4 regions of the Nonomuraea sp. NPDC005501 genome follow, and region 3 is predicted to be linked to each of the others. Evidence: riboswitches for the same ligand, from Rfam matches in the RefSeq annotation. Region 3 holds a riboswitch; each other region holds the start of a gene.
The links. Region 3 has a riboswitch for cyclic di-AMP ahead of ABZS51_RS20895 (CHAP domain-containing protein). Riboswitches for the same ligand answer to the same signal wherever they lie in the genome.
Positions count from the first base shown of each region.

Region 1: it holds a riboswitch for cyclic di-AMP, as region 3 does, so the genes downstream of both, ABZS51_RS29765 (C40 family peptidase) here and ABZS51_RS20895 (CHAP domain-containing protein) in region 3, are expected to answer to the same signal.
Region 2: it holds a riboswitch for cyclic di-AMP, as region 3 does, so the genes downstream of both, ABZS51_RS41130 (hypothetical protein) here and ABZS51_RS20895 (CHAP domain-containing protein) in region 3, are expected to answer to the same signal.
Region 4: it holds a riboswitch for cyclic di-AMP, as region 3 does, so the genes downstream of both, ABZS51_RS08040 (NlpC/P60 family protein) here and ABZS51_RS20895 (CHAP domain-containing protein) in region 3, are expected to answer to the same signal.

Region 1 covers NZ_JBEXDT010000073.1:1,007-8,498, forward strand. Annotated here, with positions in the region: gene ABZS51_RS29755 (M48 family metallopeptidase) at 1-688, opposite strand, end outside; gene ABZS51_RS29760 (hypothetical protein) at 698-1,528, opposite strand; gene ABZS51_RS29765 (C40 family peptidase) at 1,621-2,034, opposite strand; cyclic di-AMP (ydaO/yuaA leader) riboswitch at 2,222-2,378, opposite strand; gene ABZS51_RS29770 (NlpC/P60 family protein) at 2,829-3,803, opposite strand; gene ABZS51_RS29775 (NYN domain-containing protein) at 3,997-5,319, opposite strand; gene ABZS51_RS29780 (phosphotransferase family protein) at 5,461-6,657, shown strand; gene ABZS51_RS29785 (response regulator transcription factor) at 6,710-7,378, opposite strand.
Region 2 covers NZ_JBEXDT010000164.1:988-8,479, reverse strand. Annotated here, with positions in the region: gene ABZS51_RS41135 (FAD-dependent oxidoreductase) at 50-1,240, opposite strand; gene ABZS51_RS41130 (hypothetical protein) at 1,418-2,380, opposite strand; cyclic di-AMP (ydaO/yuaA leader) riboswitch at 2,385-2,520, opposite strand; gene galT (galactose-1-phosphate uridylyltransferase) at 2,588-3,667, opposite strand; gene ABZS51_RS41120 (DeoR/GlpR family DNA-binding transcription regulator) at 3,670-4,443, opposite strand; gene ABZS51_RS41115 (TrpB-like pyridoxal phosphate-dependent enzyme) at 4,720-6,030, opposite strand; gene ABZS51_RS41110 (uridine kinase) at 6,112-6,741, opposite strand; gene ABZS51_RS41105 (GNAT family N-acetyltransferase) at 6,834-7,376, shown strand; partial or broken gene ABZS51_RS41100 (MFS transporter) at 7,403-7,492, opposite strand, start outside.
Region 3 covers NZ_JBEXDT010000041.1:28,547-36,038, forward strand. Annotated here, with positions in the region: gene ABZS51_RS20885 (sugar ABC transporter permease) at 1-257, opposite strand, end outside; gene ABZS51_RS20890 (ABC transporter substrate-binding protein) at 337-1,668, opposite strand; gene ABZS51_RS20895 (CHAP domain-containing protein) at 2,048-2,746, opposite strand; cyclic di-AMP (ydaO/yuaA leader) riboswitch at 2,760-2,899, opposite strand; gene ABZS51_RS20900 (Gfo/Idh/MocA family oxidoreductase) at 3,018-3,971, opposite strand; gene ABZS51_RS20905 (aldo/keto reductase) at 3,992-4,807, opposite strand; gene ABZS51_RS20910 (hypothetical protein) at 4,930-5,874, shown strand; gene ABZS51_RS20915 (DUF6716 putative glycosyltransferase) at 5,871-7,034, shown strand; gene ABZS51_RS20920 (alpha-2,8-polysialyltransferase family protein) at 7,093-7,492, opposite strand, start outside.
Region 4 covers NZ_JBEXDT010000009.1:106,452-113,943, reverse strand. Annotated here, with positions in the region: gene ABZS51_RS08060 (type III pantothenate kinase) at 1-221, shown strand, start outside; gene ABZS51_RS08055 (hypothetical protein) at 291-791, opposite strand; gene lysX (bifunctional lysylphosphatidylglycerol synthetase/lysine--tRNA ligase LysX) at 949-2,430, shown strand; gene ABZS51_RS08045 (LuxR C-terminal-related transcriptional regulator) at 2,770-2,982, shown strand; gene ABZS51_RS08040 (NlpC/P60 family protein) at 2,998-4,038, opposite strand; cyclic di-AMP (ydaO/yuaA leader) riboswitch at 4,044-4,198, opposite strand; gene ABZS51_RS08035 (amino-acid N-acetyltransferase) at 4,465-5,025, shown strand; gene ABZS51_RS08030 (RDD family protein) at 5,120-6,439, shown strand; gene ABZS51_RS08025 (RDD family protein) at 6,551-7,033, shown strand.

The DNA of each region.
Region 1 (7,492 bases), on a different contig from region 3:
GCTCGACCACCACGGGATAGATGAACGAGAGCGCCACGGTCAGCGCGAACGCGCCCACCGCGGCCGGGATCCACCACCGGCGGACCCTGCGCGCCAGCCAGACCAGGACCACCATCGTGAGGGACAGCACGGCGGCGTTGACGCCGATGCTCTTGAGACGGTCGCCCGTCCAGGACGCCCAGTCCTGCGTGGACAGGCCGTACGCGCGCAGCTCGGTCTCGAACCACATGCCGAGCGGCCACCTGACCGCCTCGACGATCGCGGTGAGCAGCAGCACGCCCAGGACGACGCGCAGCCACCACGGGCCCCTGAGCCGTCCGAGCAGCCGGCCGCCGAGCGGGGTGAGGACGAGCAGGCCGGCGAAGAGCAGGCTCAGGCCGAGCGACAGGTAGCCGGGCGCGCCGGTGGCGGCGTCGAACGCGGCGGCGTGCGCGATCTGGGCGGGGCTGAAGTCACGGGCGGGGTCGGGGGCCACATGCGGCGCGGAGGGCGGCAGCGCCCGCCACGGCGTCGTGAGGGCCACCACGGCCAGGGTCGCGATCCCGAGCCCGGCGCACACCAGCCCGGCCTGCCGCGCCGCGGTATGCCCCGTGGCGCTGTCGCCCGGAGTCGCGTCGGTGCCGGGCGCGTCTGTGCCGGGCGCGTCCGCTCCGCGGGCCGCGTCCCCCACCTGGCCGTCGTTCGTCACATGATCCCCCTACGCCAGCTTCTCACGCACGTACGCGCGCCACCCCGCCGTCAGCCGCGCGGCCGGGAGTCCGGCGGCGGTCAGCGCGCGGGCGGCGCCCCGCGTCCTGGCATCACGGTAGAGCCTCACCAGCGTGTCCTCCCCACGCCGCTCGGCGACGTACCGGCAGGCGAGCCACGCCTCCTGGTAGACCGCCGCCAGCCGGGCCGAGCCGGGCGCGAAATCGCCGGGCTCGGGCAGCCGGCGCGGCGGCCGCGACGCCCGGACCTCCGCGGCCAGCTCGGCGGCGGCCACAGGCACGCTCAGGCCGGCGTCGCGGTAGGCGACGTAGTCGGCGAATCCCTCGTACAGCCACGGCGGCAGCCCGCCGGTGCCGGCGGCGACGTGGGTGAGCTCGTGGGTGAGCACGACGTCGCGGCCGGTGGGGGTGAGGCGGTCGAACGTGCCGGGGACCACGACGACGCGGCTTCCGTCGGCCACGGCGGCCAGCCCCTCGACGTCCGCCACGCCGGCCAGGCGCGCGGCCTCGGCGGCGGAGGCGGGCACGAGCACGAGGGGCCGCACGGACACGCTGAGAACGCCGGAGACGCGCTCCGCCGCGGTGTCGGCCCGGCGCGCGAGATCCTGGAGCAGGCTCGGATCGGCCCGGTGTCCCAGCACGAGTGATCGGGCGCCCCGTGCCGCCCGCGTCTCGCCGGGCCACGGCTCGCCCCCTGTCCCGCCGAGCCCGACGGCACGATCCGCCTGAGCAGGCTCACGGGCCGGCGAGGACGCGGCGGCCAGCGCGAGCAGGGGCGCCACCCCCGCCAGCACGGCTCGACGACTCACCCGGGCGGACACGCTGTCCGATCGTACCCGGCCACCCGCCCGCTGTTCGTTCCCGAACGCGCGAAGACCCCGTCCCCAACCCGGGACGGGGTCTTCGTGCGTGCTCACAGGCCGGGACGTACCGCCCCCACGAACGACGACTTGCGCCATCCGCTGATCTTCTCGACGCGTACCGTCAGACCTGTCCGCGGCGAATGGACCATCTTGCCGTGGCCGACGTACATGCCCACGTGACCGAGCCCCCGGAAGAACATCAGGTCACCCGGCTGGAGGTTCTTCCAGGAGACCTTCTTCTTGATGCGTGCGTACTGGCTGTTCGTCACGCGGGGAATGCTCACGCCGGCCTTCTTCCAGGCGTACTGGACCAGTCCGGAGCAGTCGAACGCGCCAGGGCCGGTGCCGCCGTAACGGTACGGGTCACCGATCTGCGCCTTGGCGACGGCGACGGCCGCATGGGCCTTCGCCTGCTGCCGGACGGCCTTGGAGGCCTTCGCCGTCTTGCCGGCCGCCGTCTTCACGGACGCGGCGGCTGTGCCCGCCGAAACCGTGGAAAGACTGGCCGTGGTGCTCGTCGTCCCTGCCGCCTGGGCCGCCGGAGCATGGAGGACCAGACCTCCGGCCGTCACGGTCATGGTGAGAGCGACGCCGCTCAGGGCGATTCGGGACAGACGGGGGTTGTGCGAGTGGGTAGACAGGATTTCTCCTTGGATCTTCCACGAACGCCTACCGGGTTAGCTGACGGATTCGGGCCTGGAAGTCGCCCTACGGCGCGTTACGCGCCGATTCACCCCTGATCCCGCTCGGGATCGCTGGGTCCCCGGCTCCGTGCCTCCTGGCTGCACGGACTCGGCAGGCCACCACCGCAACAAGTACGGATATTTACGGCGGCGACCGATGGATTGCTATCTCGTCCACATCGGTGGGACCGATGTTGGTTCGCGGCGCCATGGCTTGTTCGCCGCGACGCCAGAAGTTACGCCGAGATGTCATGAAACGGCAAAGCGTGGGTCAAGCTGTAAAGATCGCCATAAGGTGTCAGTAAAGGGACGACTCCCAGCTAGCCACCATGATTCGTTACGCAAATGTGACTCTGCTCACACTTGACGAATCAGGCGCCTGTCAGGACTCTTTCGTCACATTTGTCAGGTTTGTCCCCGGCAGGACGGCAGGCCACGTGACCATGACCGGTCACGGACCGCTTCAGTTCTTCACTTGCGTTCCCGTCACGAGACGCGCGCACGGCCGCTACACTGCCTCGCCACAGCGAGGCAGTGTCTTCGGTTCAGAGTGAGAGGATGCGCCGCGTGGCGCGCTACGGGCGGATGGCGCCGACGAGGGCGCCGCCGTACGAGGAGAGGGTGGCGACCTTGACGACGTCGCCCGTCTGCGGCGCGTGAACGATCTGGCCGTTGCCCGCGTAGATGCTCACGTGGCCGAGTCCCGAGCTGAAGATGAGGTCCCCGGGCTGCAGCGCGTTCAGCGCCACCCTGCGCGAGGCGCCCCACGCCCACTGCTGCCAGGTGGTGCGCGGCAGCGAGACGCCGGCCGCGCGCCACGACGCCTGCGTCAGCCCCGAGCAGTCCCAGCCGCCGGGGCCCGTGCCGCCGAACACGTACGGCTTGCCCACCTGCGAGTACGCGAACCGGAGCACGGCCGCCGCGTTGCCCGAGGCCGCGCCGGTGTACTTGATGCCGGTGCTGTTCGGGTCGCCCACCCGGTAGGCGCCGAGCCGGTCGAGCAGCTTCTTCTGCTGGGCGATGAGCTTGAGGACCTCGGCGCGCTCCTTGCGGACCGCGTCGCGCTCCTTGTCGGCGGCGGCCAGGGCCTCCTCGGCCTTGTCACGCTCGGCCTTGAGGCCGCGGTTCTCCCGGTCGAAGGCGGTGAGCTTGTCAGCGCGCTCCCGGGTCACCTGGTCGGCCAGGGCGAGGCCGCCCAGGGTGTTCATGGGATCGTCGGAGCCGATCACGCCGGGCATGGAGGTGACGTCGCGGCCCAGCTTGTAGCTGTTGACGGCCATCGAGATCACCTGCTCGCGCAGGTCGGCCACGGTCGCGAGCTTGCGCTTGTAGCTGTCGTTGAGCTCGGTGTAGGCGGACTGGGCCTTCTTGTGGTTCTCGGTCGCCGTGTTGTAGCGGTCGACGACCTTGTCGGCCTTGTCGTTGAGCTTGGCGAGCTTCGCCTTGGCCTGCTTGATCGTGGGCTTCGGCGCGGCCTGGGCTCCACCTGTCGGCGAAAGCAGCAACCCGATCGCGAGACACGCGACCATCGGCACCCGGCCCAAACTCACAGCGTCGCCTCCAAGGGATCATACCTGGGGCGAAATAGTACAGAAGTTAAGGTGTTGATCTCACCTAAACGCCAGATTCCTTATACCGTCGCTTTGCCGTCCAGCCGCTACGTCCGGATCGCGCCCTGCTCAAGTCCGGCCCGCGGTCTACGCGCAGCCCAGCCCTCGGTCTACGCGCAGCCCAGCTCGCGGTTTACGCGCGGCCCAGCCTGCGGAGCAGCAGTGCCGACGGTACGGGGCGGGCGCCCATCCTGCGGACGGATTCGGCCACCTCGCGGTCGGAGGACACCACGGCGATGGCCCGGCCGGGCGGCTCGGCGCGGACGAGCTGGCGGATGAGGTCGTCGGCGATCTCCCCCGGCGCGCTGAACAGCACGCGCACCCCGCGCGGCGCCACCACCTGGACCGGCGCGTTCAGCTCGGCCCCGTCGAAGACCACGGTCACCTCGACGCGGGTCTGCGCGACGAGCCCGCCGAGCCCGGTCATGAGCCGGTTGCGCTGGTCGGCCAGCGTGAGGGTGCCGTAGCCGGCCTTGGTCACGTTGTAGCCGTCGATGATCAGGTGGACCTGGGGCAGCGCGAGGAGCTGGTCGAGGAGCTGCGGGTCGTCGTCGGCCAGCGCGCGGGCCGGCACTCCGCGCACGCTGGGACGCTCGCCGGTGACGGCCGCCACCGAGTCGGCGGGCCTGCTGATCATGGTGGGCAGGGCCAGCTCCCTGCGCAGCCCGGCGGAGGCGTCCTGGAGGGCGTCGAGCAGCACCCGGATGCGGGCGTCCTCGATGCTGCGGCCCTCGCGGGCGGCCCGGCGCGAGGCTTCGAGCTGTTTCTCGGCGTCGGCCAGCCGCTCGCGCAACCGCCGCAGCTCGGCCTCGCCCGCGCTGCCCGCCGCCGAGGCCGTCGACCGCGCCTCCTCGGCGAGCTGCTCCATCTCCTCGGCGCGCCGCTGCGCCTCCCTGGACTTCTCCCGGGCCTCATGGAGGCGGCGGCGCAGGTCGGAGTTCTCCGTGCGGGCGGCCTTGAGCTGCTCGCGCAGCCGGTCGGTCTCCTCCTTGGCGGCGCTCTTCTGGGCGGCGAGCTGCTCGCGCAGCCGGGACACGACCTCCTCGCGCTCGGACCCCTCGGCGGCCACGGCGGACCGTTCGAGGTCGGCGCGGGCGGCCTCGACCATGTCGGCCCAGCCGGGCGGGCGGGTGAGGTAGGCGGCGGCCGCCACGAGCACGGGGTCGGCGGCGGGCGGCACGTGGCCGTCCACCAGCGAGGCGGCCAGCTCCGGCCAGCCCGCCGCGACCGACTCGGCGACCAGCTCGCGGAACTCCTTGTCGTTCTCCAGCTGCGCGGCGATCGGGGCGCTGCCCAGGCGGGCGCGCTTGCGCGGGTCGAACTTGGCGATGCCCCGCAACGGGGCCGGCACGGACGCAGCGGGCATCGAGCCGAGGACCTGGGCTGCCAGGTCGACGACGTTCAGCCGCACCGGCTCGGGAAGCGGGCGAGACAGGCCTTCACCCGCTGAGCTCATCCCACTGTCCCTTCGTGACATGCCCTTTCAGACAAGGGTACGGCTGCCCCGTACCTGACCGTAACGCTCGCCCCACGTGGACAAGCGCTTGCTAGGGGTATACCACTGGGGCGGGACCGGAACTCACCCGAGGAGGCCGCCGTGACGGAGGAGATGCGGACGTCCACCCGTGACCTGGGCCGGCTCCGCGACCGGATGGCGTCCTGGCTGGCCGGCCGCACCGGCGGCCCGGTGGACGTGTCGGAGCTCTCGCGGCCCGCGGCCAACGGCATGTCCAGCGAGACGGTCTTCTTCACCGCCTCCTGGCCGGGCCGGCGGCACGCACGGTGCGTGGCCCGGCTGGCGCCGGCGGCCGAGGCGGTACCCGTCTTCCCCCGTTATGACCTGGGGGCCCAGTTCGAGGTGATGCGGCTGGCCCGGGACCGGGCCGGGATCCCGGCGCCGAGGGCGCTGTGGTTCGAGCCGGACCCGGCGCCGCTGGGCACGCCGTTCTTCGTCATGGAGCGGGAGGACGGGGACGTGCCGCCGGACGTCATGCCGTACACGTTCGAGGGCTGGCTGCTCGACGCGCCACCAGGACGGCGGCGCGTCCTGCAGGACGCGACGGTACGGCTCCTCGCCGCGCTGCACGACGCGCCGTTCACCCGCGAGGACCTCTCGGTCCTGTCCCCCACCGGCGTACGGCCCTCACGCGCGGACGAGCGGCCCTCGTACGGCGACGAGCGGGCCCTGGGCGGCGGAGAGCGGCCCTCGTACGGCGGGGAGGGCTTCGCCGGCGACGAGGGGGGAGGCGGCGTGCGGGGCGGCGGGCTGCGGGCGCACGTGGACGCGCAGCGCGCCTACTACGCGTGGGCGCACGGTGACCACCCGATCCCGCTGCTGGAGCGCGCCTTCGGCTGGCTGGAGGCGCACTGGCCCGACGACCCGGGCCCCGACGTCCTCACCTGGGGCGACGCCCGCATCGGGAACGTGATGTACCGGGACTTCCGGCCGGTCGCCGTGCTCGACTGGGAGATGGCCGCCGTGGGGCCGCGCGAGCTGGACCTGGCCTGGATGATCTTCCTGCACCGGTTCTTCCAGGACCTCACGGAGGCGATCGGCCTGCCGGGGCTGCCGGACTTCATGCGCGGGGACGACGTGTGCCGCACGTACCAGGCACTGACGGGTCACACGCCGGCGAACATGGACTTCCACCTGACGTACGCGGCGCTCAGGCACGGGGTGATCATGGCCCGGGTGTGGCGACGCCGCGTCCACTTCGGCGAGCAGCCCATGCCGGACGACCCGGACGACCTGGTCATGCACCGCAGCACACTGGAACGCATGCTGGAAGCCTGACCCACCCTGGACGGCCGGCCCCGCACCACTCCCCAGGCGCGGTCACGTCCCGCTACCCGCGCCGGTGCTCCCCCGACCCGGCGTCGTGGACCAGCAGGGCGATCTGCACCCGGTTGTTGAGCCCCAGCTTGGTGAGGATGCGCGAGACGTGCGCCTTGACCGTGGCGACGCTCATGTACAGGTCGGCCCCGATCTCGGCGTTGGACCGGCCCTGACCGACGGCCGTCGCCACCTCCCCCTCGCGCTCGCTCAACCGGTCGAGCAGCGCCCGGGCCCGCCCCGCGCGGCTCTCGGCGCCTCCGCCCGACACGTGGGTGATGAGCTGCCGGGTCACCGCCGGCGACAGGATCGGCTCCCCCGCCGACACCTTCCGGATCGCCCCGACCAGCTCGGCGGGCGCGATGTCCTTCAGCAGGAATCCCGCCGCCCCGGCCCGCAACGCCCGCAGCACCTGGGCGTCGGCGTGGAACGTCGTCAGGACCACGACCTCGGGCGGCTCCCTGGTGGCGCGCAGCGCCTCGGTGGCGGCGAGGCCGTCGACGTCCGGCATACGGATGTCCATGAGGACCACGTCGGGACGGTGCTCGGCGACCAGAGGCGGTACCTGGGACCCGTCACCGGCCTCGCCGACGATGCGGATGTCGTCCGCGCCGCCGAGGATCATCGCCAGCCCCGCCCGGACGAGCGGATCGTCGTCCACGATGAGCACCTTGATCGTCATGGCGTCCATCATGACCGGCCCCCGCCACCGGTCCGGACGCCCACCACGGCCACCGATTCCACCCTCACACCAGCCCCTTCCTCCCTCACGGCCGCAATCCACAGCTCGTCGTCA
Region 2 (7,492 bases), on a different contig from region 3:
AGCGGGCATGGGGGGAGCGGGATGCGCCTGGGCCGCCCGCTTCAGGGGGCTACGACACGTACGCGGGCGCGGCCTGGACGCGCTGCTGCCGGGCGTTGTCCTTGGCCTTCAGGACGCGTGCGCCGGGCTTGCGGGCCTCGTCGGCGAGCTGCTTGACGGTGTGGGCGACGACGAACTCCTTGAGGCGCGCGCCCGGTCCGCCGCCGACGTAGAACCGGATGGCGGTGTCGTCCTTGCGCGCGAACTGGAAGATGCCGGCGCCGCGGCCGAGGCTGACGCACAGCCCGGCGAAGGCGACGCTGATGGCTTCGGGCGCTCCGCCCTCGATCCGGCGAAGCACGGCGTCGGCGGCGTGCGGGCCCAGCTGGACGGCGGACTGGCAGCCCATCCGGTAAGCGAGGCCCGAGGGCGAGGCCGCATCCCCGGCGGCGACGATGCGGTCGTCGTCGATGCTGGTCAGGGTCTCGTCGGTGAGGAGGCGGCCCGTCTCGTCGGTGCTGAGGCCGCTGCGGGCGGCCAGGTCGGGAACGCCGAAGCCGGCGGCCCAGATGGTCAGGTGGCCGCGCACCTCGCGGCCGTCGGCGAGGCGGACGGCGCCGGCCGTCACGGACGCCGCCTTGGTGCCGGGGCCTTCGAGGACGGTCACGCCCAGGGCCGCCAGCCGCTTGGCGACGAAGCGGCGGCCGTTCGGGTGGAGGTAGAGGCCGAGCTGTCCTCCGCAGACGAGGCTGACGGTGCGGCCCGCCTCGGCGAGCTCGGCCGCGATCTCGATACCGGTGGCGCCGCCGCCCACGACCGTCAGCGCCGCGGTGGCGGGCGCGGCGGCCACGGCCTGGCGCAGCCGCTCGGCCTCCTCCAGGGTGGCGATCTGGTAGGCGAACCTGTCCGCGCCGGGCACCTCAGGCACGCCGCTGCGGCTGCCCACCGCGTAGATCAGGTGGTCGTACCCGACCGTGCCGCCGCCGGCCAGCGAGACGGTGCGCGCCTCCCGGTCGATCGCGGTCGCGGTGTCGACCACGAGCTTGACGCGTTCGCTCAGGACGTCCTCGTAGTCGACGACCGCGTCGTCGGACCCCGCCACCAGCTGGTGCAGGCGCACGCGCTCGACGAAGGCCGGGCGCGGGTTGACGAGGGTCACGGCCACGTCGTCGCGGCGGGTCAGGCGGTTGGCCGCGAGGACTCCGGCGTATCCGCCGCCGATCACGATGACTTCCGTCCGGCCGCCGGTGTGCTCGGTCATGGTCTCTGCTCCGTTCGCTCGGGTTTCGCGCACAAGGCGTCGGACGGAGGGAACCTGTGACAGGGTGTGGCGCGGATCACATCCGATAGTGGGTCGCGGAGCTGATCGAGCTCGCTGTGCGGGTGGCGGCGGGCGCCGGTGGTGAGCCGACCGGCGGTCCCGCGGCCCGACCCTCGTTCAGTTCATCGAGATGTGGACGTGGTCGAAGTGGTTCTCGGTGATGCTGCCGCGGTCCGACATGGCGCTCCATCCGGAGCCCTGGTTGATGCGCTGCCGCCAGATCACGTACTTCACCCCCAGCTTCGCCTTGTTCGCCAACGCCCAGGCCGCGAGGCGGTCGCCGAGGGCCTGGTTGGCGGCGCTGGGCATGGTGCCGCCCGAACTCATCATGAAGTCGCACGCCCGGCCCAGCGGGTGCTCGCCGCTCGACCCCGAGCGGAAGCAGCCGACCGTGAACGGCAGCGAGAAGTTCTTCTGGACCAGCGCGCGCATCGCCTGGGTGCGCGGGGTGATGTTGTCGGTGCCCGACGGCAGCTCGGGCGCCCAGGTGCCGTCGGAGCGGCGGCCGGTGCTGACCGGCACGAGATCCTTGAGCTTCTTCTCGATGTCGTCGATGACGTCCTGGGCCTCGTCGCGCCGCTTGGCGACGTCCGCCGTCTCGGCGCTGATCCTGGTGGCCAGGGCGGCGGCCTCGTCGGCCGCCCGCTTCTTCTCGTCGCGGGCCTTGGCGACGCCCGCCACGACCGTCTGCTGGTCGCGGGTCATCTGCTCCAGGACGGCCGCGCCGGCGGCGCTGTTGGGAAGCATGAAGCCGAGGACGGCCGGGTCGCCGTTCTGGTAGCGCAGCTGCGCGATCTCGGTGACCCGGCGCTCGGCCGTGGCGACCGCCTGCTCGGCGGCGGCGAGCCGCTTGCCGGCTGTGCCGGCAGCCTGCTGGGCCTTGGCCAGCTCGACCCGCTTGAGGTTGTAGCTCTCGATGAGCTTGTCGACCTTGCCGTTCAGTTTCTTCAGCTCGGCGCGCAGCTCGGATTCGCTGGGTTTGGGGGCGGCGGTCGCGGTGGCCGCGCCGAAGCCGGCGGTGGCGATCACGACGCCGATGACGAAGTTGATGGCAAGGCGCGTGGGGGACGCGGACGCCACGGAGTATTCCTCTCCCTCTGCCGGCCGGGTTAGCTGACGGGTTCGGGATGGGAGGTCCCTACCACCGAAGTGGATTCACCCCAGATGCGGTGGGTCCCCGGCTCCCGAGCGACGCGCCCGGGATTAGGCGTGTACCAGCTGTTACGGCCGGTACCGAAGGGATACTAGTAGTAAAGCGGAGGCCATGCGACTCCAATCAGAGATCAATCAGTGATCAACCTGTGATCGGAGCAGCCGGGCCGCCTCCTCGGGGAGCACGTCGTTGACGAACGCGCCCATCGCCGACTCCGACCCCGCCAAATACTTCAGCTTCCCGGGCGCCCGCCTGATGCTGAACAGCTCCAGGTGCAGGTACCCCAGCTCCCGGTCCTGCCGTACCGGGGCCTGGTGCCAGGCCGAGACGTACGGCATGGCGACGCCGAACATCCCGTCCAGGGCCCGCAGCACCGAGGTGTAGAGCGGCGCGAACGCGGCGCGCTCCTCCTCCGACAGCGCGGCGAGGTCGGGGACCTGCCGGTGCGGATAGACGTGCACCTCGAACGGCCACCGGGCCGCGGCCGGGACGAAGGCCGTCCACAGCTCGTTGGCGGCCACGACCCGGGTCCCGGCGGCGCGCTCGCCCGCCAGCACGTCCGCGAACAGGTTGCCCCCCTGCCGGGCCGCGTGCCGCGCGGCCGCGCCGAGCTGGAGCTTCGTGCGCGGCGTGACGTACGGGTAGGCGTAGATCTGCCCGTGCGGGTGGGTCAGCGTGATGCCGATCTCCTCGCCCCGGTTCTCGAAGCAGAAGACCTGCTCGACGCCGTCGATCGCGGACAGCTCGGCCGTACGGTCGGCCCAGGCCTCCATCACCAGCTCGACCTGCGCGTCGGACAGGCGGGAGAACGAGGAGGAGTGCTCCGAGGTGAAGCACACCACCTCGCACCGTCCCACCCCCGGACGAACCTCACTCAGACCCCCCACATCCTGATAAGTCCCGAGATTCATGGAGAAGGAGGGGAAACGGTTCTCGAAGACCACCACGTCATAGTCGCGCGCCGGGATCTCCGAGGCCCGCGTGTCCGTCGACGGGCACAGCGGGCACTCGTCCGCCGGAGGCATGAAGGTGCGCGTCTGCCGGTGCCCCGCGACCGCGATCCACTCCTCGGTCAGCGGGTCGTAACGCAGCTCGGAGGCCACCGGTCGCGGATCGAGCGGCCGGCGGTCGATCGCGCCGCGGTCGGCGTCGTCGCTCCGGTCGAAGTAGATCAGCTCCCGGCCGTCGGCCAGATGGGTGATGGTGCGCTTCACGGCTACCCCTCAGCGATGATCAGTTGTCCGGCCCGTTCGGCCAGCTCGGTGCGTGCGTCCTCGGGCAGCCCCGCGTCGGTGATGACGACGTCGGCCTCGGCCAGCTCGGCGATCGTGCTGATGCCGATCGTGTTCCACTTCGTGTGGTCCGCCGAAACCACCAGCCGGTGCGCCGCGGCCACCAGCTCCCTGTCGGTCTCCGCCTCCAGCAGGTTCGGCGTGGTGAACCCGGCCCGCACGCTCATGCCGTGCACCCCGAGGAACAGCGTGTCCACGTGCAGCCGGCGGATCGCGGCCACCGCCACCGGGCCCACCAGCGCGTCGGAAGGAGTGCGGACGCCCCCGGTCAGCACGACCGTGCGGTCGGGGCGCGGGTTGCGGTGGAAGACGTCGGCGACGGGCACGGAGTTCGTGATGACCGTCAGCTCGGGCACGCCCGTCAGATGGTGGGCCAGCGACCACGTCGTGGTGCCGGCCGACAGCGCGACCGCGGTGCCCGGCCGTACGAGCTCGGCGGCGGCACGCGCGATGGCCTCCTTCTCGTGCTGCTGCCGGGCCGACTTGGCGGTGAAGCCAGGCTCCTCCGTGGACCCCTGGTCCAGCGCCGTCGCGCCGCCGTGGACCTTGGCCAGCAGGCCGCGCTCGGCGAGGACCTCCAGGTCGCGGCGGATCGTCATGTCGGAGACGCCGAGCTCGCGCACGAGGTCCGCCACCCGGACGCCGCCGCTGCTGCGCACGCGCTCGAGGATGGTCTGTTGTCGCTGCTGTGCCAGCAAGCCCGCGCTCCTTCCAACAGATTCCACCAAATTATGACATGCCAGTGTTGGGGAATGTTGACCGGTCTCACCCTTGTGCCGGAAGCGCCGGCGGGAGACGTTGGAGACGCACGTCACACCAGGGCTCGTCGCTTTCACAGGGAGGCCGGTATGGCCAGGCGCAGTCGCCAGGGCAAGGCCCGCAGGAAGAAGAAGGCCAACCACGGCAAGCGTCCCACGGCGCGCTGACGCCCGCCCGGCCGGCGGGACCGCGGCGACCGGGACGGCGCGGTCGGCTCAGCCGGGCAGGTGGGCGAGGGCCTCGTCGATGCGTTTCTGCGGAAGCGCGAAGTCCTCCATCGCCCCCGACAGGTAACGGTCGTACGCGGCCAGGTCGAAGTGGCCGTGACCGCACAGCGCCGTCAGGATCACCTTCTCCTCGCCGCTCTCCTTGCAGCGCAGCGCCTCGGCGATCGTCTCGGCCAGCGCGTGCGTCGGCTCGGGCGCGGGCAGGATCCCCTCGGTACGGGCGAAGCGGACACCGGCCTCGAAGCACTCGCTCTGCGACTTGCTGACCGCCTCGAACATCCCCAGCTCGTACATGTGCGACAGCAGCGGCGACATGCCGTGATAGCGCAGGCCACCGGCGTGGATCGGGTCCGGCACGAAGTCGTGGCCCAGGGTGTGCATCTTCAGCAGCGGCGTGAACCCTGCCGTGTCGCCGTAGTCGTAGGCGTACACACCTCTGGTCAACGATGGGCACGCGGCCGGCTCGACGGCCCTGATCACCGGGTCGATCCGGCCGGCCAGCTTCTCGCGCAGGAACGGGAAGACGAGCCCCGCGAAGTTGGAGCCGCCGCCGGTGCAGCCGATGATCACGTCGGGCGTCTCCTCCATCTGCTGGAGCGCCTCCTCGCCGATCACGGTCTGGTGCAGCAGCACATGGTTCAGCACCGAGCCGAGCGCGTACCGGACGTCATCGCCGGAGCCGGCCACCTCGACCGCCTCGCTGATCGCGATGCCCAGGCTGCCGGACGAGCCGGGCGTCTCGGCCAGCACCCTGGCCCCGGCCTTGGTCACGGGCGACGGGCTGGCGTGCACCGTCGCGCCGTACACCTGCATGAGCGAGCGCCGGTACGGCTTCTGGTCGTAGGAGGCCCGCACCATCCAGACCTCGCACTCCAGCCCGAACTGCGCGCACGCGAACGCCAGCGCGCTGCCCCACTGCCCGGCGCCGGTCTCGGTGGTGAGCTTCCGCACGCCTTCGCGGGCGTTGTAGTACGCCTGCGGCACGGAGGTGTTCGGCTTGTGCGACCCGGCGGGGGAGCCGCCCTCGTACTTGTAGTAGATCCGGGCCGGGGTGCCGAGCGCCTGCTCCAGCCGGCGCGCCCGCAGCAGCGGCGTCGGCCGCCACAGCCGGTAGACGTCCAGCACCTCCCGCGGGACGGCGACGAACCGCTCGCCGCTCACCTCCTGGCCGATCAGCTCCATCGGGAACAGCGGCGCGAGGTCGCCCGGGCCCACGGGCTGCCGGGTCGCCGGGTGCAACGGCGGAGGCGGGGGCGCCGGCAGGTCCGGGACGATGTTGTACCAGTGGCTAGGGATCACCGTTCCAGTCTGCGCCGGTCCCGCCCATCTCACCAGGTCACGCGCCGGATCACCTGGAGCTCCTTCAGCCGCGTCCACGGTTCAGCCGGGGTCCTCGATCGCCGGCCGTCCGGGTCTGTCCACCCGTACGACGACGTCGGCGCTCGCCCGGGGCCGCGCCTCGCGCTCGTAACGGGCATAGGCGGGCAGCCGCCAGCGCTCGTCCTCGCCGGTGCCGCGCGCCAGCGCCGCCTCCGACAGCCACAGATGCACGCTCAGCTCCGCCGGCAGCCCCCGCCCCAGGAGCAACGTCCCGTCGAGCAGCAGCACCCCTCCCACGGGCAGGTCCTCGTACGGCAGGCGGTAGGCCCGGTCCGCGCCGCTGTCCCACAGCGCCGGCAGCACCTTGCCGGTCCCGCCGGGCTCCAACGGCCCGAGCACCTCACGGACCAGCGCCCCGGTGTCGAGCCAGTCGTCGTAGAACACGTCCGGATCGGTACGGCCGTACTCCAGCCGCAGCGACGCGGGCCGCAGGAAGTCGCCGGCGGACACCCGCACCACCGCCCGCCCGCGGACCCTGAGCGGCGCGACGAGGGCGTCGGCCAGCCGCCCCGGCTCGCCCGGCGGCGCACCGTCGAGCAGCACCCGCACCCGCCGGTCACGGGGAAGGGCGTCGATCCGCCCGGCCAGCTCCTCCGCCAGCGCTTCCGGCGAGATCGGTCGCACACGCATCGCCCCGAGCCTACGCGACCTTCCTTCGCCCCACCGGCGGCTGCCCGCGCCCGCCTCGCCGTCCTGTCGGTGCCGTCCGCCAGGGTGTGACCATGACGCACGAGGCCGTACCCGAGTTCCTGGACATCACCGGCCCGGACCAGCTACCCCCCGCGCTGCGCCACGAGCTGATCGAGTGCTGGGTCACGGTAACCAACGCCGGAGGCGCGGCCGGGTTCCCGTTCCCGCCCGTCACCTTCGACCAGGTGGCGCCCGTGGCCGACCGGATCATCGCCGGTCTCGACCCGCACCGCGGCCGACTCCTCGTGGCCCTCCTCGGCGGAACACTCGCTGGCTGGCTGCACGTACGCAGGGACGCCGAACCGCTGACCTCCCACTGGGGCACGGTCCACCACGTCCAGACGCACACCGCGTTCCGCGGCAGGGGCCTCGGCGCCGCCCTGATGCACCGTGTGCGCCGCCTGGCCCGCGAAGAGATGGGACTCGAACAGCTCCACCTCGCCGCCCGAGGCGGCACGGGCCTGGAGGACTTCTACGCGCGCCTGGGATGGAAGGAGATCGGCCGCTGGCCCGGCGCGCTCCGCCTCGCACCCGGCGACGACCGGGACGAGATCCTCATGGTGCTCACCCTCTGACCGGCACGCCGCCCAGTGAGGCGATCTCAGGCGGCCACCGTGTCGTCGAAGCCCATGGCCTCATCACGAACCGGACGCTCGGGCTTGCCGGGCAGCCAGGCCAGGGCCATGACGAC
Region 3 (7,492 bases):
AAGGCGGCGTCGGTGATCAGCTCGCCGTAGTTGGCCAGGCCCTTGAACTCGGTGTCGCCGGCCAGCTCCCAGTCGTGCAGCGAGACCCAGAGCGTGTAGCCGAGGGGGAAGATGCCGAAGACGGCGAACAGCAGGTAGTAGGGCGACACCAGTACATACGGCGTGCCCTTGAGGTCGAAGCGGGCCATCCGCCGGGAGGGGGCCGACCGCCTGCCCGGCGCCCGCCGGGAAGGCGGCGGCGCGAGTTGGATAGTCATGGAAGCCTTTCGAGCCGGGGCGGGGAGGGGTGGCGCCCGCAGAGGGGAAGGGGCGCCACCCGGTCCTGGGGGACGGGGGTCAGCCCGCCGCCTTCACACCCGCCTCGACGAACTTCGACCAGGCCTCGTCGTACTTGATCGCGCCCTGGTCCATGCCCTCGATGACCTTCTCGACCGCGGTCTTCACCTGGGCGTGCTTCTCACCGAAGAACACCGGCTGGAGGTTCTTCACCGACTCGCTGAAGATCTGGCCGGTCGGCGCGTCGTTGAAGTAGGCGTTCTTCAGGCCCGCCACCTCCGGGTCCTGCTGCGCGGGCAGCGAGCTCGGGAACGCCCCGGCCTCCTTGAAGGCCGCGATGTGGCCCTCCTTGCCGGTGAGGTAGTTCACGACCTCGGCGGCTTCCTTGGGGTGCTTGCTCTGCTTGGGCACCGCGAGCCAGGAGCCGCCCCAGTTGCCCGTGCCGCCCGGCACGGCCGCGACGTCCCAGTTGCCCTTGTTGGACTCGCCGGCCTTGCCCTCGATCACGCCGAGCATCCACGACGGGCAGCCCATGGTGGCGAAGCCGCCGCCCTTGATGGCCTTGTCCCACGCCGGGCTCCACGCCTGCAGCTTGGCGGTCATGCCCGCCTTGCTGAAGGTGGTCACCCAGTCGAACGAGGTCTTGACGGCCGGGTTGGACTCGATGACGAGCTTGTTGCTCTTGTCGAAGTAGGAGAGGTTGCCGTTCTTCGGCGCCTCCTGGAAGAGGATCACGTTGTAGATCGTGTTGGGGCCGTCCATGAACTTCGCGCCCGTCTTGGCGGCCTCGAACTTCTTGCCGGTCTCCAGGAACGCGTTCCAGTCCGGCCAGAGCTTGCCGACCTCCTCGCGGTCGGTGGGCAGGCCGGCCTTCTTGAACAGGTCCTTGCGGTAGCACATGGTCATGCCGCCCATGTCCGTGCCCAGCGCGAACAGCTTGCCGTCCGCGTTGAGGCCCGCTTCCCACTTGGCCGCCGGGAAGTCCGCCTTGCGGCTGTCCAGGCCGTACTGGCCGAGGTCGGTGAAGAACTGCGGACGGGCCGCCATGAGGCCCATCGCGCCCTCGTCGATGCCGACCACGTCTCCGGCGCCTGCCCCCGCCTGGAGACGCTGGAGCAGCTGCGGCAGGTACACGTCCTCGAACCGGTCGGTGAGGTTCGTGTACTTGATCTGGATGTTCGGGTGCTCGGCGTTCCACTTCTTGACGGCCTCGTCGTAGCCGAAGTTCTCGCCGCCGCCGAAGGTGTGCACGTTGATCGTGACCGGCTCGGCCGCCGCGCTGCTCTGCGAGCCCGCCGGGGTGGTGCCGCCACCGCCGCTGCTGCACGCCGCGATGGCCAGCAGGGCCGTCATCGCGGCTCCGGTCATGACCAAGCGCTTGTGGTTCTTCATTCGGAACCCCTCTGGGTGGTGAATGTGGGAGGTGCATCGCGGCGATGAGGCCGCGATGGGAAGGTCTTGGGAGCGCTCCCACAAAGAGTGCCCTCATGGCGTGGGGGTCGTCAACGGCCCGAAACGCAACCGTTACCTCGGGCCGTATTTGTCGCTGTGAAAGAGGATTTAGGGGTCCAAACGGCGCGAAAAGGTCGCTGGGAGCGCTCCCATACCATCCGTCCCGTTAACGCCACACGAACGGACAACCCGCTGTGGGACCGGGCGGGACGGTCAGGCGTACGGGGGGATCTTCCCGGAACGCGAGCGAGCGCGCGCCGGGGGAAGGCGCGCGCTCGCTCCCTCTGGGGAGAGGTGGGGGAGTGGTCGGGGGACCGGGTCAGCCGGCGTAGTTCGGGTAGCCGTAGCCGACGACCTGGGAGGTCGGCCGGACGCGCTGCTCGACGCGGCCGTTGCCGGTGTTGCCCTCGATCGTGGAGATCGTGCCGTCGCCGTTGTCCTTGACGACGAACCCGACGTGGTTGATGTCGTCCAGGTCCTTGCTGCCGCTCCAGGAGAAGAAGACGACGGCGCCGGGCTTGGCCGTGCTGCCCCAGCGGTGGTTCTGGGCGAACCAGCGGGCGTGGGCCACGGTGTAGGCGTCCCAGCCGACCTGCGGGCGGGCGCCGGTCTGCTCGCCGACCCAGGAGACGAACATCGAGCACCACGCGGCGTTGAGGTAGGCCTGCGGCGAGCCGCCGTCACGCTTGACGGTCTCCAGCGCGCGCTGCGACTTCGCGTACCACTGCTGGAACTTGGTGCCGCCGCCGTAGGCGTTCTCGGAGGTGCCGACCTGGGCGCGGGCCACGTCGAGGACCTTCTGCGCGGTCACGTTGACCCGGCCGTACTGGGAGCCGGACACGGCCTGCTTGTTGACGGTCTGGCTGACGGACGAGTTGGAGGCCGGCCCCACGTGCTCGGGGGTGTCCGCGTTGGCCGGCACGACGGCGCCGAAGGCGGCCGAGGCGATGATGGTCGCGCCGAGGGTGGCGCGGATCGTTCCGGGCGTGAGGGCACGGATGAGACGGTGCTTGGCCATCGAGAAGGGATGCTCCTTGCTTCCATGCCGCTTACCGGGTTAGCTGACGGGTTCGGGCGTGGAAGCTGCCCTACGGCACAGGGGAGTGCCGATTCACCCCAAGAGAAGTGGGTCCCCGGTTCCGCGCTCAGGCGGATTCAGCGGTCACAGGGGGGTCCTGTGATGATCTGTGCGACTGGCCGGCAACGAACGGGCAAACCGGACGTAAGCCGACGAACAGGATTTAAGGTAATACATCCGGCAAGAGGATTACAAGTGGATAAATGCCCAGCTAGGAGAGCTGAGATCGTGCATCCTCCAGAAGCCCCGCCATGGCAAGGCTTTCGTCCAGTGGCATGATCTCGCTTTCGGTCCGTCCCTCGGCCAGGGCATCCCGTACCTCGCGCAGCTCCCCCGCGTATCCGTTGTCGGCCGGGTCGAGGTCGTGCACCTCCGTCGCCATCGACGCTCCGCTGAGCACGACGCGGTTCGGGGCCCAGAACGGCGCCTGGATCTCGGCCCGCATCCCCGTGCCCACCACGTGGGCGCTGTTGGGGAACGAGGCGAGCAGCGAGGCCTCCACCAGCGCCCGCCTCCCGCCGGGGTAGACGAGCACGCCGCCCGCCTCCGCGTCCACGCCGGACGGCGCCAGGCAACCCGTCATCCGCACCTCCGACGGCGCCCCGAGCAGCAGCTGGGCCAGCCCGAACGGGTAGATCCCCAGGTCCAGCAGGGCCCCGCCGCCCAGCTCCGGAGCCCACAGCCGGTGGGCCGGGTCGAACGGCAAAGCGAAGCCAAAACTGGCCTGCACCGAGCGGATCTCGCCGAAGCGCGGGTCGGCGGCCACCCGCCGGATGAGCGGGTTGAACCGCATCCACATCGCTTCCATCAGGAAGACCCCGGCCTCGCGGGCCAGGCGCACCATGCGCTGGGCGTCGGCGAGCGAGGCGGCCAGCGGCTTCTCGCACAGCACGGCCTTGCCCGCCGCGATGGCCGCCTCGGCCACCGCCAGGTGCTGGGCGTGGGGCGTGGCCACGTACACGGCGTCGACGGCCGGGTCGGCGCACAGCTCCGCGTAGGAGCCGTACGCCGACTCGGCGCCGAGCTCCGCGGCCAGCGCGGCGGCGCGGCCCAGATCACGCGAGCCGACGGCCGCCACCCGCATGCCGGTCTCCGCGGCGATGACCGCGCCCACGGTCCGTGCGATGCCGCCTGTCGCCGCGATGCCCCATGCGAGATCCCTCATGGCGAGGGATCATAGCTTTTTTACCCAAATGTGGCGGGATCGGGCCCAAGGCGGCGATTGGCGTTGAGTGCCCCGATAGCCGCCAGGTCCTCGTCGTCCAGGACGAAGTCGAACACGTCGATGTTCTCCCGGATGCGGGACGGCGTGACCGACTTGGGGATCGTCACGTTGCCGAGCTGGATGTGCCAGCGCAGCACGACCTGCGCCGGGGTGCGCCCGTGCTTGGCGGCCAGCGTCTGGAACACCGGCTCCTCCAGCAGGCCCCGGCCCTGGCCGAGCGGGCTCCACGCCTCGGTGAGGATGCCGTTGGCCTCGTGGAAGGCCCGCAGCTCGTGCTGCTGGAGCCACGGGTGCAGCTCGATCTGGTTGATCGACGGCGTGATCCCGGTCTCGTCCATGAGCCGGGTGAGCGCCTCCACCGTGAAGTTGGACACACCGATGGCCCGGGCCCGCCCGTCACGGTGCGCCTTCTCCAGCGCCCGCCAGGCGCCCACGTAGGCGTCCTGCTTCGGCGCGGGCCAGTGGATGAGATAGAGGTCGACGTGGTCCAGGCCGAGCCGCGCCAGGCTCTCGTCCAGGGCCCGCTCGGCGCGGTGGTGGTCGTCGTTCCACAGCTTCGTGGTGACGAACACCTCCTGGCGCGGCAGACCGGAGGCGCGCACCGCCCGGCCCACGCCCTCCTCGTTGCCGTAGATCCTGGCGGTGTCGACGTGCCGGTAACCGGCCTCCAGAGCGGTCGTCACGGCCCGCTCGGCCTCGTCGGCGGGTACTTGCCAGACGCCGAACCCGAGCTGGGGGATCGAGACGCCGTCACTGGTGAGATTGAGCGAGTTCATGGCCTCCATTGTTCACGCGGCGTTCCCCGCGCCGTCAGGGGGCCGGATTACGGTGAGCGCGTCGTGCGGTCGCGGGCGACCCGGAGCGAAGCCGGCATCAGCCCGGAGTGGGGAGAGCAGGGGTGACGGAGCGGGCATCGGCCTGGGTGGAGTCACCCCTCCAGATGCTCTGCGCCGTCGAGGCGCACCACGCCGGCGTGCTCGGCCCCGCCACCGCCGTCGTGCCCCGCGCCGGGCAGCGCGCGCTGAAGGCCACCCGCCGCGAGCTGCGCCGCCTGTCGCTGCCCGAGGGCCTGGAGCTGGCCGAGCCGTCCGAGAAGCTGCCGCGCCGGATGAACGCCGCCGGCGACGCCTTCTCCGGCAAGGTGCAGCTGCGCTGGCTCACCTCCCGCCCCGGCCGGCTGGTCGTCGTGGACGACGGCCTGGCCACGCTCCGGCTGCTGGAGCTGCTGGCGGCGGGTCCGTACCGTCCGCTGCTGCGGGCCCGCGCCCACCCGGGACGGCTGCGCGCCGTGCTGGGGCTGGCCGCCGCGCTCAGGCTGCGCGCCGGCCGGGTGACCGTCTTCACCGCCCTGCCGGTCACCGAGGAGCTCGAACAGTCGGTCCGCGACGCCGGGTTCGACCTCGTCCGCCATGACTTCGCCTGGCTGCGCTCCCAGCCGCCCACCGAGCCCGGACCGGCCGAGCGCACCGTGGTGCTCGGCACGTCCCTGGTGCGCAACGGCCTGGTGCGCCGCGACCGCTACCTGCGCTGGCTCACCGACCTGGCCGGCGAGGAGCCGCTCGCCTACTACCCGCACCGGCGCGAGGACCCCGCGGACGTGGCGCTCATCCGGGAACGGCCCGGCATCACCGTGCACGACGGCGGCGCGCCGGCCGAGCTGACGCTGCGCGGCCTCGACGCCGGGCAGCGGGTGCTCAGCCTTCCCTCGACCGCCATCGCCTCGCTGCGGGTCCTGCTCGGCCCGCGCGGAGTCGCGGTGGAGCCGGTGGCCGTGCCGGACGACTGGTGGACCAGCGGGGCGGCCCCCGCCCTGCGATCGCATCTGACAGGAGTGACCGGGTGAGAGTGCTGGCGGTCGCCGACTCCGACTCGTACCTGAAGTGGGCGGCCTGCCTGCTCGGCGACCTGCCGGCCGGCTGCGAGACGGACCTCGTGGTGGTGCGTACGCCGATCGCGCCCTCGCCGGAGCAGATCGCCGCGGCGGTGCACGGGCGGCCCGCGCCCCCCGTGCTGTCGGCCCGCGCCCTGCGGCGCGAGGCGGAGCGCAGCCGGCCGGACGTGATCCTCGTCGCCTGCACCGGCCCGGTCGTGGACGTGCTGGTCGCCGAGGTGCTGAGCGGGCTGCGGCCCCGGCCCGTGTTCGCGACCGGGCTGCCCGGCATCTCCGTGCCCGCCACCGAGAAGGCGTGGCTCTTCCGCAGCGGCTGCGACCTGTTCGTGCTGCACAGCCGGCGCGAGGTGGCCGAGTTCGGGGAGATCGCGGCGCGGCTCGGCGGGGGAGGGGCGATCGGGCTGGCCCGGCTGCCGTTCCTGCGTCCCGGCCGCGCCGGGGGCGGCGGGAACCGGGTGGTGTTCGCCACCCAGGCCAAGGTGCCGCGGGAGCGGGCGGAGCGGGAGCAGGTGCTGGTCGCCCTGGCGCGGCTGGCCGAGCGGCGGCCCGACCTGGACGTGGTGGTGAAGCTGCGCGCCCTGGAGGGCGAGCGGCAGACGCACCGCGAGCGCCACCACTACCAGCGGCTCTGGCGCGAGATGGGCGAGCCGGGGCGGCTGTCCTTCGCGGCCGGGCCCATGCACGAGCACCTGGAGCGGGCGGCCGGGTTCGTCACGGTCAGCTCGACGGCCGCGCTGGAGGCGGTCGCCCAGGGAGTGCCGTCGCTGGTGCTCTCCGACTTCGGGGTGAGCGCCGAGATGATCAACCTGGTGTTCGAGGGGAGCGGGCTGCTCGGGACGCTGGACCAGCTCGCGGAGGGCGGCTTCCGGGCCGCCGACCCCGAGTGGTGCGCGACCAACTACTTCCACCCGGCGGGGCTGGACGACTGGACGGGCCTGCTGGCCGCGCAGGCGGCCGGCCGGGAGACGCCGGCCCGGTCGCTGCTGGACGGGCCGGAGCACGCCGCCGCCCGCCGCCGCGCCCGGCTCCGGCTGGAGGTGCCGCCGACCGTGCTGCGCTACGGCTACCGCGCCCGGCGCCGCGTCCGCCGCTACATCAGCGGACGGCGGTAGACGCACGTCGTTGCGTCAGGGGACGGCGGGCGCGTGCGTCACCGGGCGGGCGTGTGCGTCAGCGGGCGGTGGTGAGCTTGCGCCGCAGGCGGGCCAGGGCCGTGGGGCGGCCGGTCAGGCCGAGCGTCTCCAGCCGCTTGCGCTTGAAGTAGCGCGGGTCGAACACCGTCGCCGACGGCCGCAGCTCCGGGTACGCCTCCGCCTGCATGCAGTAACCCACCGCCCGCACCAGCGCCGGCAGGTCCAGGGCGGGCGGAGCCTGCACCGAGCCGTCCGCCGACAGCCGGGGCAGCAGCGCGTCGACCAGGGTGACGGGGATCCGGTTGCTGTTCTCGTACGGGCTCAGCCGGTCCAGCACCAGCTCCGTCCCGTAGGAGGCGACCGGCAGGCTGAAGTACCGCTGGGCCGTGATCAGGCCCGTCGAGAAGCATCCCACCACGAGCTCCGGCCGCAGCGCC
Region 4 (7,492 bases), on a different contig from region 3:
AGGCCCTGCAGGCCGGCATCATCTACGGCTTCGCCGGCCAGGTGGACGGCATCGTCGAGCGGATGGTCGCCGAGCTGGCCGACGACCCCGACGACGTGACCGTGGTCGCCACCGGCGGGCACGCGGCGCTCGTGGTCAGCGAGTCCCGCTCCATCGACGTGCACGAGCCCTGGCTGACGCTCATCGGCCTGCGGCTCATCTACAACCGCAACACGAGCTGACGCCCCCCGAACACGGACGAGCGGCCCCCGCTCGGGAAGGGGGCCGCTCGGGACGGTGGCGGGCGACGGCTACTCGCTCTCGGCGGTGTAGATGTACTCCCAGGGACCGCACTTCGTCGGGTACGAGCCGTGCTGGCCGGTCTGGCAGACCTTCACCCGCACGCTGGTGGCGTCCTCGGTCTCGAAGTGGAACCTCTTGTAGCCGGGGAAGCCGCAGTACTTCTTGCTGTAGACCTGGGACCACTCGTGGTCGAAGTCGCTCGCCTCGAACTTCACGTACGCGCACTTGCCGCCCTCGTCGTAGTCACGGTCGTCCAGGTCGAACAGCCGGCCCCGGACGTCGACGGAGTTGGACTCCTGCTCGTCGTCCCAGTCGACGCTGATCCGGCCGTCGGCCTTGGCGAGGTGCTGGCGCGAGAACACCGGGCCCCAGGAGTCGCTGTCGTAGTGGGCCGCCGAGGAAGCGGAGGACGCGGTCGCGGTGGTGGCACCGGCGGCCGTCGGCAGCGACAGCGCCAGGGCGGTGGTCGCAGCGGCGGCCAGGACACCGGTCGCGATCTGCTTGATCATGATCTCTCCTTGAGCTCTCTCCCTGGGCCGGCTCCCTGCCGAACCCCCTGAGCCCTTGGGTCATGGGTAACGCGGAGGTCTTGCGGGGGCGTTGCGATGACCCTGCAACGAACCGACGAGCCCTTGCAGTTCGCCATATCCCCTACTCTTTGATGCTGTGAGCGACGAACTTCCCGAGCAGATGCGCATCCGGAGGGAGAAGCTCGACCGCCTTCGCAGCGAAGGCGTCGACCCCTACCCGGTGAGCTTCCCGCGCACGGCGACCAACGCCGAGGTCAGAGCGACACACGAGGGCCTGGAGCCCGACACCGCGACCGGTGAGCAGGTCGCGGTCGCGGGCCGCGTCATGCTCAACCGGATCGGTGGGAAACTCTGCTTCGCCACGCTCCGCGACGGCACCGGCGACCTGCAGGTCATGATCTCCCTCGACCGGGTGGGCGAGGAGTCCCTGGCGGCCTGGAAGCGCGACGTCGACCTGGGCGACCACGTGGGCGTCATCGGCGAGGTCATCACCTCCCGGCGTGGTGAGCTGTCGATCATGGCCGAGAGCTGGCAGATCACCTCCAAGTGCCTGCGCCCGCTCCCGGAGAAGCACATCGGCCTCACCGACCCGGAGGCGCGGGTCCGCCAGCGCTACGTCGACCTCATCGTCAACGACGAGGCGCGGGAGATGGCCCGCATCCGCAGCGCCACCGTGCGCGCGGTGCGCGACTTCTGGCACGAGGAGGGCTACCTCGAGGTCGAGACGCCCATGCTCCAGCCGATCCACGGCGGCGCGACGGCCCGGCCGTTCAAGACCCACATCAACGCCTACGGCATGGAGCTCTACCTTCGCATCGCGATCGAGCTCTACCTCAAGCGGCTCGTCGTCGGCGGCATCGAGAAGGTCTTCGAGATCAACCGCAACTTCCGCAACGAGGGCGCGGACTCCACGCACAACCCCGAGTTCACCATGCTCGAGGCGTACGGCACCTACCTCGACTACAACGACATGGCCGACCTGACCCAGCGGATGTACCAGAAGGCCGTGGTCGCGGCGCTGGGCACCTCGGTGGTCGTGCACGACGGCGTCGAGGTGGACCTGGGCATCCCCGAGTGGCCGCGCGTCACGCTGTACGGCACCGTGTCGGAGGCGGTGGGCGAGGAGATCACCACCGAGACGCCGATCGAGCACCTGCGCGACCTGGCGGACAAGCACGACGTCCACCACGACCCCAAGTGGGGCCCCGGCAAGCTGGTCCAGGAGCTGTTCGAGGCGCTCGTGGAGCACACGCTCATCCAGCCGACGTTCGTCATGGACTACCCGCTGGAGACCTCGCCGCTGACCCGCCAGCACCGCGACAACCCGCTGCTGACGGAGAAGTGGGACCTCATCGGGTTCGGCACGGAGCTGGGCACCGCCTACTCCGAGCTCATCGACCCGGTCGAGCAGCGCCGGCGTCTGGTCGAGCAGTCGCTGCTGGCGGCGGGCGGCGACCCGGAGGCCATGCAGCTCGACGAGGACTTCCTGCAGGCTCTGGAGTACGCGATGCCGCCCACCGGCGGCATGGGCGCCGGCATCGACCGGATGATCATGGCGTTCACCGGCAAGAACATCCGCGAGACGATCCTCTTCCCGCTCGTCAAGCCGGCCCACTGAGCCCCGGCCGTGCCGCCGCACCCGTGGCGGCACGGCGAAGGGCCCTGAGAACGGGTCATGCGCAATTGCGGGATCGTGCCGGACTAAATGCGCCGGTGGGCGCCCGCGTCAGGATTCCCGGTGAGGGCCTGTAAGGGCCGCTGTGATCGCGCAGCGTGCCCCGAAGTGCCGACACTCGCCGAGTCCCCCACATACGACGGATCAAGTCAATGACGGCCGTCAAGTGCCACGGATATCGCGCTTGACGGCCTTTCCCGTATGCGTTTAACGTCTGCGGAGCGAACAGCTTTGCACGGGCCGACGACGACTCCGAGACTGCTGTTGGGGGGAGGGCTCCCGATGGATGTGCTCACCGATCAGGTTGAGCTTAGCCACGCCGATCTAGCCTTGCTGGCGGAGCTTGCCAGGGGAGTCACCGTCGATCGGGTGGGCAGGCGCCTCGACATCAGCGGGCGCACCGTGCGCCGCCGGCTGCGCGGCATCTGCGACCGCATCGGGGTCGCCACGGCCATCGAGGCAGTCGCCTGGGCCGCCCGCCGCCAGCTCATCTGAGCGGCCCGTCGAGATTCAGTCGGCGACGCGGACGGCGCCCACGAACGGCCGGTTGGCCAGCGACGCCACCCTGACGACGTCACCCGTGCGCGGCGCGTGGACCATCATGTTGCCGCCGATGTAGATGCCGACGTGGTGCAGGTCGCCGTAGAAGAAGACCAGGTCGCCGGGGCGCAGCTCGTCCCTGGAGATGTGCCGGCCGGCGGTCCACTGGCTGCCGGTGTAGTGCGGCAGCGAGATGCCGACCCGCTGGTAGGCGGCCATGACGAGGCCGGAGCAGTCGTACGAGCTCGGCCCCTCGGCACCCCAGACGTACGGCTTGAGCTGCTGTGTGAGCGCCCACCGGGCCGCCTCGGCGGCCTTGCCGGCGCCCGAGATCGGCAGGGCGACGCGGACGGCCGGCGTGCCCGGGCGGCCCGCCTCGCCGATCGCCCGCCTGAACAGGTTGCTCTCCACCTTGGCGACCAGCTTCACGATCTTGTCGCGCTTCGTGTCGAGGTCGGTGACGAGCTTCTCCACCTCGTCGATGTGGGCCTTCGCCTCGGACTGGGCCCGCTTGGCCGTCTCCATGGCCTTGACGACCTGGTTGACCTCGTCGCCGGCCTCCTGGGCCAGCGCGTAGGTGGTGGCGGCCCGGTTGAGGAACGCGCCGGGGTCGCCGTCGTCCATCAGGGCGATGGCGCGGCTGAAGCCGCCGGTCATGTACTCCTGCTGGGCCAGCAGCCTCGTCTTGGCGCGCTTGGCGTCGAGGTCGGCCTGGCTGGTCGCCAGGACCTTCCTGGCCTGCTCGGCGGTCTTGCGGGCGGTCTTGAGCTTCTCCCGCGAGCCGTTGTACTGCTCGCTGAGCGTCTCGATCTCGGTGTGCATCGCCTCGACCCGCTTGGACAGCTCCTTCAGGGAGGGCTCGGGGTCGGCGGCGGCGGACCCGGGCGGGAACGCGAACGCCAGCGCCACGACGGCGGCGCTCAGGACGGCGAAACGGCGCAGGAGCGCCTGTTTCGGAGGGCGGGCATCCAGGCCCGCTCTCGTCCTTCCGCGACGGCGCGTGCGCTTCACCGACCAGCTCCTCTCTTCGACGCCTACCGGGTTAGCTGACGGGTTCGGGCCGGAGCAGCCCTACCGAGCGTGATGCTCGGATTCACCCCATGTGGTGGCACTGAGAGCTCGCCACCGGCGGGTCCCCGGCTCCCCTGCGGGGATTGGGCGCGTCTCCGCGCGGGGGTCGCGCGGGTGACATCGTCGCTGGACATTAGTGCACCTCGGGTTCGTGCTCAACCAGAACTGCCAACTCTGTAGAGGTATCGCTACCGAAGGGTCACGAGTGGACGACGCGTCACCCGATGCCGGTCCGACTTTATGTCTACTTTGCCATGCCTTGAGCAGTACGTTGCCCGCAGGGAGCGCACGGTAGTGACATGTCGGATGCCGTAGGCGGAGCGGATTTTGGTACGAGCCGTAATGGGATCTGTACTCTGGATGCCCATGGAACAGGTCGCCGAAGTCACCGTGCCTGACACCGAGATCGTGGTGCGCCGCGCCCGCACGTCGGATGTCAGGACGATCAGGCGCCTGGTCGACACCTACGCCGGTGCCGGTCCTCGCCTTCTGGAGAAGGCCACGGTCACCCTGTACGAGGACGTGCAGGAGTTCTGGGTCGCCGAGCGCGGCGGCCAGGTCGTCGGCTGTGGCGCCCTCCATGTGCTCTGGGAGGATCTGGCCGAGATCCGGACCGTCGCCGTGGACCCCGCCTTCCGCGGGCTGGGCATCGGCCACCGGATCGTCGCCGCGCTGACCCGCACGGCGGTGGATCTAGGGCTCAGCCGGGTGTTCTGCCTGACGTTCGAGGTCGACTTCTTCGCCCGCCACGGGTTCCGCCCGATCCAGGGCACCCCGGTCTCCCCGGAGGTCTACGCCGAGCTGCTGGCCTCGTACGACGAGGGTGTGGCGGAGTTCCTCGACCTTGAGCACGTCAAGCCCAACACCCTGGGCAACACCCGCATGCTGCTCCATCTGACATCCGGTGACGCCGACCTTGACCGCTGAGAAAGGTGATTGTTGATACCTATGTCGATACGTTGGGCAGCACAGGCATGTGTCCTGACATGTGCTACATGCACTCTCGAAGCGAGGTGACACGGTGAGCACCGGACAGCCGCCGTATCCACAGGACGAATCCGGCGAGAACGCTGCCGGGAATCCCGAGTACGGACAACACACTCCGAACCGTCCCCACGGTGAGGCCGACCCCGACGCGACGGTGGTGGGTTACCGCGCCGAGGACTACGGTCAGCCCGGCTACGGCCAGCCCCAGCAGGGCTACGGCCAGCCCCAGCAGGGCTACGGCCAGCCCGGCCAGCCCGGCCAGCCGCAGTACGGCCAGCCGGGCTACGGGCAGCAGGGCCAGTCCCAGCCGGGCTACGGTCAGCCCCAGCAGGGCTACGGGCCCCAGGGTCAGTCGCAGCCCGGCTACGGCCAGCCCCAGCAGGGCTACGGCCAGCCGCAGCAGGGCTATGGGCAGCCCGGCCAGCCGCAGTACGGCCAGCAGCAGCCCTCCCAACCCGACTACGGGCAGCAGCAGTACGGCCAGCAGCCGCCCTCGGGCCAGCAGTACGGCCAGCCCGGCTACGCGCCCCCGCCGCAGCAGGGCTACCAGCAGCAGGGCTACGGCCAGCCAGGCCAGCAGCAGTACGGGCAGCAGCCGCCCTCCCAGCCCGGCTACGGCCAGCCCCAGCAGGGCTACGGGGCCCAGGGTCAGTCGCAGCCCGGCTACGGCCAGCCCCAGCAGGGCTACGGTCAGCAGGGCTACGGCCAGCCCGGTTACGGTGAGCCCGGGTACGGCCAGCCGCAGCAGGGCTACGGTCCGGGGCAGCAGTACGGCCAGCCCGGCTACGGCCAGCCGGGATACGGCCAGCCCTACGGCCAGCCGGTGGGCGTGCAGCCTCCGGGCGCCCCGGCGCCGCTCGCCGAGTGGTGGCAGCGGCTGGTGGCCCGGCTCATCGACGGGGTGATCTTCATCGTGGTGAGCCTGATCGTCTCGGGCATCTTCACGGCGATCTTCCTGGCCACCTACGACTGGTCGACCGGCTCGACGTCCGGCGTGTTCAGCGCGGCGGTGGTCGGTGCCCTGATCGCCATCATCCTGACCGCCCTGTACGTCGGCTACGAATTCCTCATGACCAAGATGAGGGGGCAGACCCTTGGCAAGATGGCCATGGGCATCAAGATCGCTCCTGTCGGCGGCCCCGTGCCGCAGGCCGGCGTGCCCACCGACGTCGCGCTCAAGCGGGCCGCCGTGACGTGGGGCGGTTGCATCGCCGCCATCCTCCCGATCTCGATCTCGGCGTTCATCGGCTGGCTTCTGGTGGCCGTGAACGGCGCGTCGCAACTCTGGGACAAGCCGCTGCAGCAGACGTTCGCCGACAAGGTGGCCGGCACCGTGGTGGTCAAGATCAAGTAATCGCGAACCACAGCAGAGGCCGGCTCCGTGCCGGCCTCTGTTTTGTACCCGGGTACGTGAGGGACCGGGCCGTGGCAATATGAGGCCACGAGTTCGGCGCCGAGGTGGGTTATGGCGGGTGCGCGGCCGGGCGGGACGCCCGCTGAATGGTGGGAACGGCTTGCCGCGCGCCTCATTGAGGGCCTCGTGTTCGGGGTGTTCTATTACATTCTGTTCATCGTCCTATGGGCTGCCTTCCGGACTGTCGGCGTGTCCGAGGCGACGGCCGGCCGCCTGCCCGGGGTGGCGGCCTGGTTCCTGGCCGGGCTGGGATATACCGCCTATGAGTGGGTGGCTCTTTCCGGCGCCGGCCGGACGTTCGGCAAGGCGATCATGAAGATTCGGGTGACGCCGCGCGACCTTCCACGGGCCGCACTGCTGAAACGCGCCCTGGTGTATCCCGGCCCGGTCATGCTGATGGGTATTCCGCTGGTCAATCTGCTGGGCGGAATCTACGTGTTCGCCGTGGGGATGATCATCTTGATCGACAAGCCACTGCAGCGTGGGCCGCATGACCGGCCGGCCGGAACGTTCGTCGTCAAAGATCTTCGTTGAGGGTTCGTACCTGCGGCGATGCCATTCAGCAAAATTTTCCTTGATCCGGTAAGGAGCCTGGAGAGACTGGCATTAGGCTATGGGGCAACCAGGGCGGCCCGATGTCGGTGGCCCTGTCAGGCGTGGAGCGCTCGCGTACCGCTATGGTCGTGAGCGGATGCCTGAGACCTGGAGCGGCATGAGGCCCGCTCATGCTCCCCGCGCCCGTGGTGCATAAAGGGAGCCCCCTGAAACCCCCGTCCGCTGTGGAGGCGAGGACGAATGCAAGCCGTTACAGACGTATTGTCGGCGCTCATCCCCCCGGTGGTGGTCGGCGGCGCCTTCATCTTTGGCGTCGTGAAGTTGGTGCGGTCGGAGGCGGCCGGGCGCAGGTCAAACCGGCCGGATGAGGCCGAGAACGGCAACTGATCCACACTGAGCGGCTAGTCAGCCGAATCTCCGCACCTCTGAATTGTCTTA